Regions from separate parts of the Halalkalibacter sp. HAAS-P013 genome, predicted to be linked through region 2. Evidence: riboswitches for the same ligand, from Rfam matches in the RefSeq annotation. Region 2 holds a riboswitch; each other region holds the start of a gene.
The links. A riboswitch is a leader RNA that binds a small molecule or an ion and turns the genes downstream of it on or off. The one in region 2 is predicted to bind thiamine pyrophosphate.
Positions count from the first base shown of each region.

Region 1: linked by a shared signal. The riboswitch ahead of AC1FXP_RS18755 (ABC transporter permease) and the one ahead of thiC (phosphomethylpyrimidine synthase ThiC) in region 2 are both predicted to bind thiamine pyrophosphate.
Region 3: linked by a shared signal. The riboswitch ahead of thiT (energy-coupled thiamine transporter ThiT) and the one ahead of thiC (phosphomethylpyrimidine synthase ThiC) in region 2 are both predicted to bind thiamine pyrophosphate.
Region 4: linked by a shared signal. The riboswitch ahead of thiE (thiamine phosphate synthase) and the one ahead of thiC (phosphomethylpyrimidine synthase ThiC) in region 2 are both predicted to bind thiamine pyrophosphate.

Region 1 covers NZ_JBWQTU010000015.1:18,102-22,316, forward strand. The annotation lists gene AC1FXP_RS18745 (ABC transporter ATP-binding protein) at 1-645, opposite strand, end outside; gene AC1FXP_RS18750 (ABC transporter substrate-binding protein) at 664-1,692, opposite strand; gene AC1FXP_RS18755 (ABC transporter permease) at 1,719-2,492, opposite strand; TPP riboswitch at 2,556-2,667, opposite strand; gene AC1FXP_RS18760 (ECF transporter S component) at 2,978-3,493, opposite strand; gene AC1FXP_RS18765 (DUF4430 domain-containing protein) at 3,496-3,924, opposite strand; gene AC1FXP_RS18770 (Bcr/CflA family efflux MFS transporter) at 4,021-4,215, opposite strand, start outside.
Region 2 covers NZ_JBWQTU010000001.1:56,728-60,942, forward strand. The annotation lists gene AC1FXP_RS00320 (hypothetical protein) at 141-455, shown strand; gene AC1FXP_RS00325 (2-hydroxyacid dehydrogenase) at 535-1,515, opposite strand; TPP riboswitch at 1,676-1,790, shown strand; gene thiC (phosphomethylpyrimidine synthase ThiC) at 1,921-3,705, shown strand; gene AC1FXP_RS00335 (hypothetical protein) at 3,999-4,215, shown strand, end outside.
Region 3 covers NZ_JBWQTU010000011.1:68,382-72,596, forward strand. The annotation lists gene AC1FXP_RS15135 (calcium/sodium antiporter) at 68-1,027, opposite strand; gene thiT (energy-coupled thiamine transporter ThiT) at 1,193-1,762, opposite strand; TPP riboswitch at 1,835-1,934, opposite strand; partial or broken gene AC1FXP_RS15145 (amidase family protein) at 1,970-2,197, opposite strand; gene AC1FXP_RS15150 (PTS fructose transporter subunit IIABC) at 2,453-4,215, opposite strand, start outside.
Region 4 covers NZ_JBWQTU010000002.1:337,590-341,804, forward strand. The annotation lists gene thiO (glycine oxidase ThiO) at 1-145, opposite strand, end outside; gene AC1FXP_RS05600 (thiazole synthase) at 166-945, opposite strand; gene thiS (sulfur carrier protein ThiS) at 947-1,144, opposite strand; gene thiE (thiamine phosphate synthase) at 1,152-1,778, opposite strand; TPP riboswitch at 1,836-1,942, opposite strand; gene AC1FXP_RS05615 (membrane lipoprotein lipid attachment site-containing protein) at 2,004-3,131, opposite strand; gene aspA (aspartate ammonia-lyase) at 3,370-4,215, opposite strand, start outside.

The sequences.
Region 1 (4,215 bases), on a different contig from region 2:
CTTTACTTCTAGTATGACTTCAGTAGGACGTGGTCCTAACACATAAATACGGTCTGATAAAAAGATTGCTTCATCAATACTATGTGTAATAAATAAGACTGTCCGTTGCATTTGACTCCATATATGCAAAAGCCAACTATGCATTTTCTCACGAGTTAACGCATCTAACGCGCCAAAAGGCTCATCTAATAGCATGAGTTCTTTTTTATGCAAGAACGTTCGTAGTAGCGCAGCCCTCTGCTTCATTCCTCCTGATAACACATCCGGATAATATTGCTCATATCCTTCTAAACCAAACAAAGGAAAAAGAGTAAGGGCCTCTTCTTTTGCTTGTTCTGTTTGGTGTCTTGTTACCTTAGGACCTAGAAGGACATTTTCAAGTACAGTTTTCCATGGGAACAATAAGTCCTTTTGCATCATATAACTGCTATGCCCACGTTTCCCTTTCATATCCTTACCGTCAAATAAAATTTCTCCCTCATAGGGAACTTCAAGACCCGTAATGAGATTAAACAAGGTGCTTTTGCCACAACCACTTGGTCCAATTAATGAAACAAATTCACCTTTTTGAAGAGAAAGGTTTATTCTTTTGATGACAGGTTGCCCGTCAAACGAATGACAGAGATTACGAATGCTGATTTCCATATCGACTACAACCTTTCATTAAGGCAAGAACGTATTTGTCATCGCTTCTTCTGTTACTTCTGTTTCAATCAAACCTGCTTCAAGCAGCCACTCTGAAAAATCATTCCAAATATGTTCCTCTTGAATGCCCCATTTTTCTGCATCCCCTTTGTAGCGTGGACTTAGCCACTCTTGTGATGCACGAATCAGTTCTTCATTTGTTTCTGGGCTAGCTGAAATTAAGATTTCCGCTGCTTCTGATGGCTGCTCAATCGCAAATTCATATCCTTTCGAGACAGCTCTTACAAATTTTTCAACTAACTCAGGCTGCTCTTCAATCACAGCTTCACTGCTAAAAATAACCGGCGAATAATAATTAAAGACAGGATCAATATCTTTCAGATAAATCATATTAATGTCCTCACCACGAACTTCAGCTTCAATTCCTGTCCACCCATAAAAAATCCATTGAAAATCTATGTCTCTTTTCGTATTAGCAAAAAAGTCAGCAGATCCAACGATGACATTATCTACCGAAGAAGGATCAACCTCATGCTGTTTTAATACGGTTTCCAAAATCGCCTCTTCTTCAGCACCTCCAAATCCACCATATGTCTTTCCTTCAAAATCCTCTGGTGAAGTAATCTCTTTTTCCACTGGAGAAGCAAAACCAGATGTGTGCTCCTGAATGACTGCAGCAATCGAAACGACTGGAATACCGGTTGATCTAGCAATTGTAACGCCTGTCTGAGATCCAATCCCAAAATCAGCTTGTCCTGCTGCTACAACTGGTACGGCACCTTCCATGGCTGGTTCGATAATTGTTAAATCAATCCCTTCCTCTTCAAAGAACCCTTTTTCTCTAGCGACATAAATACCCGTATGATTTGTGTTAGGTACCCAATCTAATATAAACGTTGCTTCCATTAACTCTGTAGATTCGGACGGTGCCTCTTCCCCTGCTTCAGATTCAACTGCTTCCCCTTGGCTTGACTCTTCTGCTTGGTTACAACCAACTAACGCAAGCATGATAATGAAAAACAAAAATGCACTTAGCTTTTTTGACATCGAACTCTCTCCTCAACTTAATTCGTTTATTTTTTTTGAGACTTGTGTTTCCACGGCATCATGAGTCTGCCGAGTAAGACAACAACTAAAAATAAAAGGCAGCTCAATAGTGAGATAAGCACAATAACGACGAATACCCTATCTGTCGCAAACGAGCTTTGAGCTTTGATTAGATAAATTCCTAATCCAGAACTTGCACCGACCCACTCTGAAATCACCGCTGCCAATACACTATATGTAGCGCCAATTCTCAATCCTGTAAATAAGTAAGGTAATGCGTGCGGGAACCTAACAGAGGAAAATACCTGCAGGTGCGATCCCCCCATCGACCGAACAAGTCGGATCATATCGCGATCACTTGATTGCAGTCCCTCAACGAGACTAACGACTACCGGAAAAAAAGTGACTAATGCGACGACGAGAACTTTAGGCAAAATTCCATATCCAAACCAAATAATGAGCAAAGGTGCAATCGCTATTATAGGAATCGTTTGCGAGAATAAGAGAATCGGATAAAAACTTTTACGTAAAAGCGGTGAAAAATCTAAAATAAAAGCCATTACTAACGCAACGATAATTCCTAATAAGAAACCAAGCAGCGCTTCTTTTGTGGTCATCCAGATATGTTCAGGTAATAGATGCCACGTGTCAAATAACGTAAGAACGATCAAGCTTGGCGCTGGTAAGATCCAGTTTTCAACGTCCCAAATCCACACAGCCACTTCCCACACGACAAGAAACATAATAATGGCGATGATCGCTGGAGCAGCTGAACAGATCGACTGACGCAAACGTTCCATGAAACCCTCCTTTCACAAAAAAAGTCTACACACCACAGAGGCGTGTAGACTTTACATGTCAACATGTAATTCTAATAAACATCCCTCCGCTGGCATTACCCAGATCAGGTTAAAGGGTCGATATCTTCATCGGGATATCCTCTCAGCCAACCTCATAGCTCCCCTATTACTATTCATAATTTTTCCTAAGAAAGCTTATCACACATTTTGACTTTGTGCAATATTCCGTTCTTTCAAACTATTTAATACAATTAGCCCCCCTAAGTCAGAATGGAGCAATCACTCGTCTTGACCCATGTGAACCTTTTTCTCCTTGCTATAACAGCGAACGGGCTTTCATCTGCTTCATAATGACTCAATTCTCCTAGAAAGCCTGAAAAATGAGACGAAAATCCTAACGATTTCCGTCTCATACAGTGTGTATCTTAACCCTTTTCCCTCTGTTATAAAGATCTTACTTTTCAAAAGCCCTCTAACACTTCGCATTATATGGATGTAAATGGACCTTTCTTTAAATAATGAACAAAAATCCTGCTCATGATCGGATAAAGGAGTGAAAAGAAAATCATATTCCCTATCGCATGGTTTGTGTCAAATGGGAGCCCAGCTAAGTAATACGCTATAAAGCGATCGCTAATGAACAGCATATTCAGTGAGATGACAAATCCATAAAAATAACCACAAAATCCTGCGTACATGATTAGAACAAGGAAAGGGATGCCCCACTTTGTATGAACTCTTCCCATCCAGCCTGAGACAAGCCCAATCACGGACCAAGAAATGATTTGCCAAAAGGTCCATATGCCTGTTCCTAATGTCATATTCGTTAATACCGTACTGACAAAACCTAGAATGAGGCCATTGACCGGGCCCATAAACATCGCTGTGATTATAATAATGGACGTAACCGGTTGAACATTAGGAATATGAGCAAAAGCCATTCGGCCAACCACACAAAGGGCACTGAGCATGGCTAGCAACGTAATTCGGCGAATTGACATGCCTATTCAATCGAAGCGTAATGAAAATGAATCAAGTCTCCATGTTCAAGTTCGTATTCAGCTGCCCCTACTAACGCTTCTTCTCCGTTGATCGTATAGAGCCAATAACTTGATGTTTCATCATCTGCTTCAATTTCGTTAATTCCTGAAATAAACGCACCTTCATACGCTGTTGTAATGTCATAATGTTCATCCATCACATCCATAAGCGTTTGTCCTTGTTCGAACGATACCGTATCCTCACTTAGGATATTTTCAGGTTCTTCTTCACTTATCACAATCGTTGCATAGGTTTCCTCTACACCCTCTGCCCCTTCTTGTACTTCCTCAGTAGCTTCCTCTTGAACCGGTTCTTCCACCGCTTCATTGTTTGCTCCACATCCCGTTAACGTGAGCAAAACTGCAAATAAAATAGAAAACAAATATCTCATTCCCATTCCTCCTAAACTTGTATCAATAGTAGTTTGTCCGCGTTACTTGTAAGCATGTATTCAAGACATATAGGCCGGGTGAACAGCCTTTTGGCATCATCCTCCTACCTTCCTTTTTACACTCGGTTCGACCTGCTGCATGTTTGTCAGCTTAAAGAAAGCAATAGCCCCAAGCATTGAAGTAAAAAACAAAATGGCTCCCATCGGTACCGCCGTCGTTTCGTTAATCCCAACAAGTGGGGAAACCATTGAGCCGAGGAATAAGGAAAGCGTACCTAGCACCGCACTCGC
Region 2 (4,215 bases):
GTTACTTCATAATAGGAGCGAACTTCAAAAAGGAAGTTCGTTCTTTTTCATGTTGTGCGGAAAGTATTATTGTGTATTGTACATACTAAAAGTAGAAGAACCATAAAATTAAAGATTCAAAAAAGGAGTTGAAGAAGAAAATGCCGATGTTTTTCGGACAGTCAGGTGCTAGTACGGGTAGTTATCAGTTCCCTTTTTTAGGATTATTTGACGCTGATTTCGATGGAGATATAAAAGGTGAGCATGATGCTTACGACATATATGTAAATGAAGAATTTGTTGGGAAAAAGCTACTCCTCACCGAATCTGAAAATGTAGATGATGTTGTTAGTTTTTTAAAACAACAAGGAGTGCAGCAAGTTTCGGCTCAATTAGATGGAGACCATTATATTATTCGTTCAGAGGAATCAGAGCGAATAAAACAAATTCTTGATGCTTATTTGCAAAACCGCTAAATCAAAAAAATCAGACCCCATTGTGAGTACCATAAAGTGCTTGGGGTCTGAAACTTAATTTTGAGACAACCTCATTTTCTTATTTATCCGACCAAGACTTTTCATTTAGCAAGCTCGGTGGTTTTTCTCCTCTCAAAGTGGCTCGTAAATTTTTAGCCGCTAGTTTTGACATGTTATATTCACACTCCGTTGTTGAAGAACCGATATGTGGCAAAGTAACAATATTTTTTAAAGTTAAAAGGGAATTATCTGGATTGGTTGGTTCCTTTGCGAACACATCGATACCAGCTGCATGGATTTCTTTTTTGACTAAAGCATGATAAAGAGCCTCTTCATCGACATTTTGTCCACGTGATCCATTTATGAAAATAGCACTTTTTTTCATTTTCTGAAACTCTTTTACTCCCATCATTTTTTCCGTTTCTTTCGTAGCTGGAACCATCAAACAAACAAAATCTGATTGCGCAAGAAGATCATCTAATTCACAATAAACTGCTTGATACAATTCTTCAGCCTCTTTGTTTCTTGAACGGTTATGGTAAAGAATATCCATCCCGAAACCGAAATGAGCTCTTCTCGCTATAGCTCGGCCAATATTCCCCATTCCGATAATACCTAAAGTTTTATGATGTACATCTACACCATATTGATCTGGTTGAAGAGAAATATCCCACTGCCCTGACTTTACAAACTCATCTAATTCGGGAATTCTTCTAGCAGTTGATAGCAGTAGACCGAAGATTGCATCCGCTGTTGTATCATCTAAGACTCCTGGGGTATTTGTAGCTATAATTTTTCGTTTCGTTAATTCTTCAAGGTCTAAGTTATCATAGCCAACGGATACGTTACAAACCACTTTAAGATTGGGAGCGTTGTCTAATAGTTCTTTCGTTACTTTTAATGCAAGTCCAATAATGCCATCAGCTTTTTTTAATGCAAGGTTAAAATCTGGATTTCCTATGTATTCATGGTTATGGAAACTTGTCACCTCGTACTCTTCTTCTAACTCTTTAATGACTCGATCATCAACTCTCATATAGACAAGAACGTTTGGTTTCATAAAGACTCCTTTCAATCGATAATACGTAAAAACTTTATCACAAAGTAACTTTTTTAACCAATGTTCATAGGCAATGAATGGAGGTGCATGAAAAAAATTCTAAAAAAGTGTTTGAATTTATTGTAGATTACTATATAATGACAATATAAATTAATTTAATAGAATTAACTAGGGGAGTCCAACGAGTTGGGCTGAGAAACATGAACGATAAAGATTGTTGACCCTTTGGACCTGATCTGGCTCATACCAGCGTGGGGAAGTTTAAGAAAGTTTTTTATGACTATACTTCTATCAATTAGCCGGGTCCAAACCATTTGTTTGGTTCCGGCTTTTTTATGTATCTTCAGCTTCCTTCCTTTTTATGGTCTAGATTTTGTCCTTTCTATTTCAAAAGGAGAGAGATCAATGTCCACACCTTCATTAAACGAAAAAAACATTTCCATTATGTCTAGCTTTTCAGGCAGTAAAAAAGTGTATGTCCAAGGTTCAAGGTCTGACATTCAAGTACCTATGCGAGAAATTGAATTAAGTCCAACATCAGGAACGGTTGGAGAAGAGGAAAATCCGCCAGTTCGCGTATATGACACAAGTGGTCCATACACGGACCATCATTACAAAGTTGATATAACAAAAGGGCTTCCTGCTCTACGCAGCACGTGGATTCAAGAACGAAATGATGTGGAAGAGTACGAAGGGCGTAAGATTAAACCAGAGGATAATGGGTACATATCGGCTGAAGACCCACGTGCCAATTCTCATATTTTCCCTGGGTTAGAACGAAAGCCGTTGCGTGCGAAAAACGGTAAAAATGTAACACAGCTTCATTATGCAAAAAAAGGGATCATTACACCAGAAATGGAGTTTATCGCAATACGAGAAAATCTTGATCCTGAGTTCGTGCGTTTGGAGGTTGCGAGTGGTAGGGCGATTATCCCAGCAAACATCAACCATCCGGAAACAGAACCGATGATTATTGGACGGAATTTTCATGTGAAAATTAATGCGAATATTGGGAATTCTGCGGTTTCTTCATCAATTGAAGAAGAAGTTGAAAAAATGACTTGGGCAACGCGCTGGGGTGCTGATACGATGATGGATTTATCGACAGGTAAAAACATTCACACAACACGTGAGTGGATCATTCGGAATTCTGCTGTTCCTGTTGGCACGGTTCCGCTGTACCAAGCACTTGAGAAGGTAAATGGGATTGCAGAGGATTTAACGTGGGAAGTATATCGTGATACGTTGATTGAACAAGCAGAGCAAGGGGTTGATTACTTTACAATCCATGCAGGTGTTCTCATGCGTTACGTTCCACTAACGGCAAAACGTCTAACAGGTATTGTTTCTCGAGGTGGGTCGATTATGGCACAATGGTGTTTATATCACCATCAAGAGAACTTCTTATATACTCATTTTGAAGAAATTTGCGAAATTATGAAAACATATGATATTGCGTTTTCTTTAGGAGATGGGTTACGACCAGGATCCATTGCTGATGCAAATGATGAAGCGCAATTTGCCGAATTAGAAACTCTTGGCGAACTAACAAAACTAGCTTGGCAGCATGATGTTCAAGTCATGGTGGAAGGACCGGGACATGTACCAATGCACTTAATTAAAGAAAACATGGATAAGCAGTTGGAAATGTGCCACGAAGCACCATTTTATACACTAGGTCCATTAACGACTGACATTGCTCCTGGATATGATCATATAACATCAGCTATTGGTGCGGCGATGATTGGTTGGTTTGGTACAGCGATGCTTTGCTACGTAACACCAAAAGAACATCTCGGATTACCAAACCGTGAAGATGTACGTGAAGGGGTCATTACGTACAAAATTGCCGCTCATGCAGCTGATTTAGCGAAGGGGCATCCAGGTGCACGAGTTCGTGATGACGCTTTATCAAAAGCTCGTTTTGAATTCCGCTGGAGAGACCAATTTAATCTAGCACTTGATCCGGAACGTGCACTAGAATACCATGATGAAACGCTGCCTGCTGAAGGGGCAAAAACGGCCCATTTTTGCTCGATGTGCGGACCGAAGTTTTGCAGTATGAGAATTTCACATGACATTCGTCAATATGCGAAAGAAAATAAACTAGAAACAAGTGAAGCGATTGAAAAAGGTTTGAAGGAAAAAGCTGAGCAGTTTAAGAAGTCTGGCGGAGAAATTTACCAGTAAACAACAAGGAGGTTTTCGTGGTGAAGGTGCCTGATATTCAAAGAAAAATTGATAAATTGAGGGAGGATCTGCATCTCTGGGAAACTCACTTAAAGGACGTACAAAATAAGTGTCACCATTCATTTGAAAGTACTCCACTTTATAAAAGGTGTTTGCATTGTCAAAAGGTAGAAGCTTTATATTACTAGGTCATATAGTAAGGAAAGATTACTAAGTTTCATAAATCATATTCGAATTTGGTCTCACCGAAGTACCCTCTGAACATAAACTAGTTTCAGGGGGTGTTTTTCATCATGTATGGCAGGTATGGAAGACCACCAGGGCCACCTGTAGGCCCACCTTATCATCCGTATCAACAAAATGCAAAGACTCCTAAAGCTAAGAAGCCTAAGGCATCATCATACAATATTCATGATTTATTTACAGGAAAAAATTTAGATATAATTGCAGCAGCTTTATTATTATCAGGTAAGTTAAAGGTGGATGCTGTTGAGTTATACCGATCATCAC
Region 3 (4,215 bases), on a different contig from region 2:
AATCTTTACAAAAACAGCTTTAAAAAACAACAAAACCACCTTACCAATGGTTTTGTTGTTTATCTATTTAATTTCTCATAATAATATATATTAAATATATTATATAAAATATCGTTAAAGCCATCCCCTCATATTTTTTCACTTTATAATGTGTACGAGAGAAGATAAACAAGATAATCGTTAACACAAGTAGCACAAATATATCAAAAAATAATTTATCATTCACCGGCAAGGGAGAGATAATAGATGCGATCCCAAGGACAAATAACACATTAAAGATTGAGCTTCCAACAATATTCCCTAAGGCAATCTCACTTTGTTGTTTCATTGCAGCAGTTATTGATGTAATTAGCTCTGGCAAAGAAGATCCTATAGCAACTATTGTTAGTCCTACTAAGGTCTCACTCATCCCAAAGCGTAAAGCAATATCCGTACTACTTTCTACAACCAAATATCCGCCTAATACAATTGCAGCCAAACCTCCAAATGTAATAAGAATGTTCTTACCCCATCCTCCAGTTTGGTCAATGTTTTTGTTTTCTCCAATATTCTCTTCACGGCTATTCCTGGCAGCTTCAATTACATAATACAAAAATATAGCAAAAAATAACAAGAAGATAATTCCATCACTTCGAGTAATAAAATTTTCATTTGTAAATTGGAGAACTCTATCACTCATAACTACGAGTAATGCAACCGTAGCAAGAAAAGCAAATGGAATTTCCTTTTTTATTGTTGGCCTTTCCACAGACAAAGGAAAAATAAATGCAGTGATCCCAACAACTAATGACATATTTAATAAATTACTACCAACAATGTTACCGATTGTGACATCCGCATTCCCTTCTAAAGCAGCAATGATACTAACTGTTGCTTCAGGGGCACCTGTACCAAACGCCACAATTGTTAAGCCTACAATAAGAGGTGGAACACGAAACAATGCAGCAATATTAGACGAACCATCAATAAAATAATCCGCCCCTTTAATAAGTAACCCAAAGCCTATTAAGAGTAAAAGATATACCATCTTATTATCACCCGTCCATTTTGTAATCTTTTTTAATTTACACAAATTGAAGAGATTTTAACCTTTTTACGCCAACAAAAAACGACTCACATGGAGGGCACTGAAAGGTCAGCTTTACCTTTTTTCAGTGCCCTCGTCACATAAGCCGTTTTTTACCTAATCCTTTTATGCTGCATCTGAAACATTACTTTGACGTTTTGCCAAGAAGAACTGAGGATACTTCTTTGAAAGTAAAATTAATATGGCAAGCGTTAGTAACATCTCCGGTATTAAATATGAGATATTATAATAAAAAGAGTACAGGCTGGCATTCATTCCATCTGGAGCATATTCTCCAAACCACACTACACCTGATGTAAAGTGACTAAAAAAGCGCAGAGTCGTAGCAAATAACAACCCTGATACAATAGCTGCCGTGCTAGGAACCAAGCCTTTTTTCAACATGAATATGCTCGCTAAGCCTAATACAAGGTACGCTAATGGATAATCTAGTATTAACTGTATCGGGTGTACAACATATCCCCCAAACAGCAGATTTAATAATCCGACTAATAATCCTGTTACTACACCCACTTTCCAACCTCGTCTAAAGGAAATAATAAAAATAGGAACCATAATCAACGAAATTGACCCCCCCATTGCCCAAAGTGCCCCAAACTTTACATTACTTAAGACAATCGCTAAACCTGTCATCACTGCCACTTCAATCATTGTTAATAAACGATCTCTAGACATAAAAAAACCTCCTTTTGTTTTTATCCACAAGAGAAGGAAAGGTGTCAATATAAAATGAGCACAAATAATCTCACATTATTACAGCCACTTCCCTACGCTAGTTTAAACTAGATCAGGTTCTAAGAGTTGAGGATTACCCTCTCTCAGTCACTCGACACCCCTAGTGGATATTGCTTGAAATTGTCTGTTATATTATATCATATTCTTCTAAAAGGTTGGGTTTCTTCTTATATTTCCCAACTTCTCAAACGCAGCTGCAACCTCGATTAACTTATTCTCTGTAAATGCTTTTCCTGTGAACGTAATCCCTACCGGTTCTCCTTCTCCTGTATAACCTGCTGGAACTGTAATAGATGGATAACCCGCCTTTGCTGGAATTGCTGCCCCAAGATTATTAGGAAAAACGATGATATCAAGATCCTCTCTAGTCTTATCCGATTTCATAAGCAAAGACTGGCCATTTTTCAGCCTGTTTGGATAACTTCAATGCTTGCATCTAATAACCAACTCTTTTCAATCTCTTTTAGTTTTGGGTTGATCATCTAAAGACCTACTTTCATGAAATGATATTATTTTATTATACTGAATTTATTTTACGTAAACTAGTAAGAAGCAAAGAAGTACAAAGAAAAAGAGGCAGTGTTAAAAGGTCCGTTTTTTGACCTTTTGACACTGCCCTTATCACCCTATTTATACAGTCTTCTTCTTCCAAGTTCCTAAAACTAATGCTGTCACAATAGCACCAAGAACAATAGCTAATAAATACATAAACCAACCACCAGACACAAGTCCGATTACAAATATTCCACCATGCGGAGCAGGCAATCCAATTCCAAATAATGCTGTAAGCCCACCTGCTACTGCTGCCCCAGCCACACAAGCTGGAATAACTCGACCCGGATCAGCTGCAGCAAACGGAATGGCACCTTCTGTAATAAAGGATGCACCTAAAATATAATTTGTCTTACCTGCTTCTTGCTCTTGCTTCGTAAACTTACGCTTGAAGAATGTTGTTGCTAAAGCTATTCCAAGTGGTGGAACCATCCCGCCTGCCATAACAGCAGCGTGAGGTCCAAAGTTACCCGCATCAATCATCGCGATACCAAAAGTAAAGGCAGCTTTGTTAATTGGACCACCCATGTCAATCGCCATCATTCCACCAAGAATGATTCCGAGTAAAATCATATTTGTTGTTCCCATGCCGCCTAACCAGCCTTCAAGCCCACGGTTGATCGCGCTAAGTGGTGTAACAAGAAGTAACATGATCATACCTGTTAAGAAAATATTAAAGACCGGATAGAACAAAATCGTCGTAATACCGCTCAGTTGTTGTGGTAAGCCAGCTAGTAATTTCTTTACAAGTAGAGCAATATAACCACCTAAGAAACCAGCAATCAACCCACCTAAGAAACCAGCATCTCCATTTACAGCAATTAAACCACCAACCATACCAGCTGCAAAACCAGGACGATCAGCAATACTCATCGCGATAAAGGCAGCTAGAACCGGAATCATTAGTGCAAAGGCCGTTCCTCCACCAATGTCCATTAACATTTGTGCAAACTCATTATTCAGGTCAATGTCAATTAAGAAGGAAAGCGCGATTAAAATACCTCCACCGACAACAAACGGGAGCATATTCGAAACACCATTCATTAAGTGTTTATAAAATCCGCCACCAGCTTTTCCTTTTTCTTGATTTTCGTTGTTTCCACCAGAACCGCCTGACCCTTTATACACTGGAACATTCCCAGACTTAGCTTGATCAACAAGTTCTTTTGTGCGGCGGATTCCATCTGTGACTGGCACTTCAATAACTTTTTTACCAGAGAAGCGATCCATTTCCACTTTTGTGCTCGCTGCAACGATAATAGCTTGAGCATTTTCGATTTCATCTGGAGTTAATTGATCTTTCACTCCACCAGAACCATTTGTTTCAACTTTAATAGTTAATCCTTGTTTTTTCGCTTCATCTTTTAGTGCATCTGCCGCCATAAACGTATGAGCAATTCCTGTTGGACAGCCTGTAACGGCTAACAGATCATACCCATCTTTTGCCGGTGTTTTCTCTGCTTCTTCTTTATCTAATTGCTCTTGTTCTTTTTTATCAATAGCAGCGACAACATCAGCCTCTGACTTTGCTTCTAATAAAGCATTACGGAAAGCCTCATCCATTAAAAACGTAGACAAACGCGATAACGTTGCTAAATGCTCTTCATTTGCTCCAGCTGATGCAGCAATCATAAAGAATAGGTGAGTAGGTTGACCATCCAGTGCTTCATAATCTAATCCGCTATCTGAGCGGCCAAAAGCAATCGATGGGGTTTTAACAGCCTCACTTTTTGCGTGAGGGATTGCAATTCCATCGCCAAGACCCGTTGTGCTTTGTTCCTCCCTTGCAAGTATTGCTTTTTTGTATTCAGCTGCATTATTTAATCTTCCAGCGTCGTCTA
Region 4 (4,215 bases), on a different contig from region 2:
CAAGCATCCCAGCTGCGGCACCAGATGCTTGTCCTCCACAATTAGTTTTCTCTAATACTGTTACATCATAATTACGTCTGCTAAGCTCAAATGCAGTTGCAAGACCTATGACGCCCCCTCCAAGAATAATTACTTTCTCTTGCACATGTCTCCCCCCTGCTCTTACTACTTTGAAACGAATGTTGCTAACCCGCTACTAGCTGTAGCATACTTCTTCTTCGTAATTCTCCCTGCTTCGTAGGAAAGTCTCCCTGCTTCAATTGCATATTTCATCGCTCGAGCCATCTTAACCGGGTCCTTAGCCTTTGCTACAGGGGTATTCATTAATACACCATCTGCACCTAATTCCATCGCTTGTGCAACGTCCATTGCAGAACCAAGGCCTGCATCGACGATAATTGGCACATTTGCTTGTTCAATAATGAGCTCTAAATTATAAGGATTTAATATGCCAAGTCCCGTTCCAATCGGAGCACCTCCTGGCATGACTGCTGCTGCTCCAGCTTCCTCTAATCTTTTACAAAGAACTGGATCATCAGATGTATATGGCAAAACAACAAATCCCTCTTTTGCTAGTACTTCTGTTGCTTTCAGTGTTTCAATCGGATCAGGAAGCAGCGTTTTCTCATCTACACTAATTTCTACTTTAATCCAATCACTCAAACCTGAAGCCTTTGCCAATCTCGCAATTCGGATTGCCTCTTCTGCTGTTTTCGCACCTGATGTGTTAGGTAAGTAGGTAAAAGACATACCTTCTAAATGTTGTAATATAGCATCCTCGTTCGGAGCTCCTAGATTGACTCTTCTAATAGCAAACGTCAACACCTCTGCTTCAGATGCCTTAATCGCTTCATTTTGGACAAATGGATTTGGATACCTACCAGTCCCGAGAAAAAAACGCGAAGATAATTCTTTTCCTGCAATCGTTAATTTATTTTTCTTCATCTCAGCCACCTCCAACAAATTGAACAAGTTCAATTCTCATACCTTCTTTTAGTTCAGTTACTGACCAATTGGTACTTTCAATAATTTTTCCATCTACCTCTGTTACAACAAGATGTGGTTCGAGTTCAAAATGCGACACCACTTCTTCAAGGTTGGAAACGTCAACGTTATGTTCTTCCCCATTTATAATTAAACGCATCTACTATTCACCCTTTTTCAGCTAATATTTTTGAGAATTGCTGACAAACACCCTTAACATCTTCTGCACCAACAATTTCAGAAATCATACAAACCCTAGTTGCACCTGCATCTAGTACTTGGTCTACATTGTGCAACTTAATTCCGCCGATCGCTACAAACGGAATATTGATCTCTGCAACAACTTGCTTAATATACTCAGTTGTAACAGGATCGACAACATCCACTTTACTATTAGTATGAAAAATCGGCCCAACACCAATGTAATCAGCTCCACCCGCTTCAGCCTCGCGAGCTTCCTCAATTTCGTGAGTCGAAAGTCCGATTATTTTATCCTGCCCCATGATCTTCCTTGCTTCAGCAAGAGGTAAATCATCCTGGCCAATGTGTATGCCATCAGCATCAACTGCAAGAGCAACATCAATGTGGTCATTCACAATAAACAACACATCATGCTTTCTCGTTAATTCACGTAGCGACTTTGCTTTTTTTAGCACATCTCTTTTGCTACTCGTTTTATCTCGCAGCTGGATAATATCAACACCACCAAGAATTGCTTCTTCCATAACTTCTACAAGGTCTCTACCTTGATGAAATTCTTCACCTGTAATCGCGTATAACTTAAACTCTCTCATGAGTAACCCACCTTTTTATACATAAAATCGAAAAAAAGCCGCATCCGAACATACGGAATACGGCTCAGATGACTTCCCTACGCTGGCGTGATCCAGATCAGGTATGAGGGTAAAAGGGTAACCTTTTTCTCAGTCCACTTATGTGGACACCCCTAGTCTATACATACTAGTTATACATTTATTATGACATACTGACTAAAAAAAGCAAGAGGACAAGTTAACAACTTATTCTTCGGGCTCTTCTAAAAGAGGAATAGACGTCCCCTCAGACAAGTCCATAACCATCTCGAAACGATCTCCAAAAAGCAAGAAAGAACCTTCAGGTGAAACATGAATTGGAACATGCCGTTCTAAGACAGTCAGTTTTTCCTCAGCATCGTTTTGTACATCGTAGGCAATTAATTCAAAACCATCTGTGTAACTAAAGAAATCACTACTATATTGTGGTCTTAAGTAATAAAAGATTCCATGGCCATTATCATAAGAGTAATAGGGGATCCACCATTGTTCCGAATACGTGTTAAGTATTGGCATTTCAATTTGCCTAAAAGGATGTTGTTCTTCATAAAACGTGTATGTGGAATACAGGTCATACACAGATCCCACTGTTACAGAGAGAGAGAGACCATCCGGGAAGCTCATATATGCAATTACAGCATCCTTCCATTTCTTAACTTCCCCACTATTTACATTGACTTCATATAGAGGAGCTTGAAAATTAGGTTCGAGCTCTTCCCATTTTAAATACCCGATATCGGTAGACGAAATCCATTGTACATATGACTGTTCCAAATCGATGCTTTTCACTTTCGTTTCCGTTACATCAACAACATACGTTTCAAAATCCCAATCTGGTAAAAAAGCAATCAAAATAAACGTATCAAGTTTATATGGATTCCAGTATACGCTATATTCTTCGCCGTAATCTTTGATAGTCTGCCTTACTTCACCGTTACGGTTAATAATAGCTAAGTGTGCCTCGTTATCAACCGTTATATGCGAAACAGCAAACAAAGAATAGTCTGCATTAGCACGGACATCTGTAATCCACCCGCCCATCTCAACAAAACTAAATGACTGTCCTGTAGTTAGATGATGTTTATAAAGACTCGATCGCTCTTCTTGTTCTTGCAAATACAAGATCGTATCATCGTCATACCAACCTATAATATCCGTAACACCATGTTCATTTTGTATAGGTGTAATATCTGATCCTGTAAAGAAAGAGGTTGAAACATCTCGCTTAATTGGTTGATATTCAAAACTTCTTGGCAAAGGTTGACTCTCTAACGGAGCTTGGGTACAGGCTGAAACTATAAAAAGAATCCCAATAATAAAAGTAATTCGCTTCATCTTTCCCCTCCCTCTCTTTTAAGCACTTTAGCCTATAGTATTAGACGAAAATAACCCCTTAGACGTTTCAATTTTTTTCACACAAAAAAGAAAGATGCCTCACATCTTCCGGCCCACTAAATTACTACATTATAGCAGAAAGAGAGATATTTGTACTATGTTTTAGTAAAATAAAAATAGGCACTTAAAAAGGGGGTTTTACCTTTTTAAGTACCTTCTATACATGAGTCAATGAATCTCACTTTTCACCATCTATAAACCTCGAACCAGCAATTCCAGGATTCGTCATTTCCTTTGGATCCAAAATTTCATTCAATTCCTCTTCCGATAAAATTCCTCTTTCAAGACAAATTTCCCTAACTGGTCGATTTGATTGAATTGCTTCTTTCGCCACCCTTGAAGCTACCTCATAACCTACATGAGGATTAATTGCTGTTACAATTCCAACACTTCTTTCAACCATCTGACGGCAATGTTCTACATTAGCAGTCATTCCCTCAATGGCATATTTTCTAAAAACACTGATTCCATTTTGTAAAATTGAAAAGGACTGTAATAAATTAAACACCAAAACGGGCTCCATGACATTTAGCTCTAATTGACCAGCCTCGGAAGCTAAACTTATCGTATGATCATTTCCAATTACTTGGAATGAAATTTGGTTTACAACTTCACACATAACAGGATTTACTTTCCCAGGCATAATTGAAGAACCCGGCTGTCTTGGTGGCAGATTAATTTCGTTAATCCCCGTACGTGGTCCAGAACTCATTAAGCGTAAGTCATTGGCCATCTTCGATAAATTAATAGCCATAATTTTAAGAGCACTTGAAACTTCCGTATAAGCATCTGTATTTTGTGTTGCATCTACTAAATCCTCTGCAGTTTCAAATGGATAACCTGTAATATCTGCTAAGTAATCTGCTATTTTTTTAATATACTCGGGTTTTGCATTTAGCCCTGTACCAACTGCTGTTGCACCCATATTCACTTCATATAAATGCCCAACAGATCTCTCAATTCGACCAAGGTCCCGACTAAGAACACGCTGATAAGCGCCAAATTCTTGTCCAAGTCTAATTGG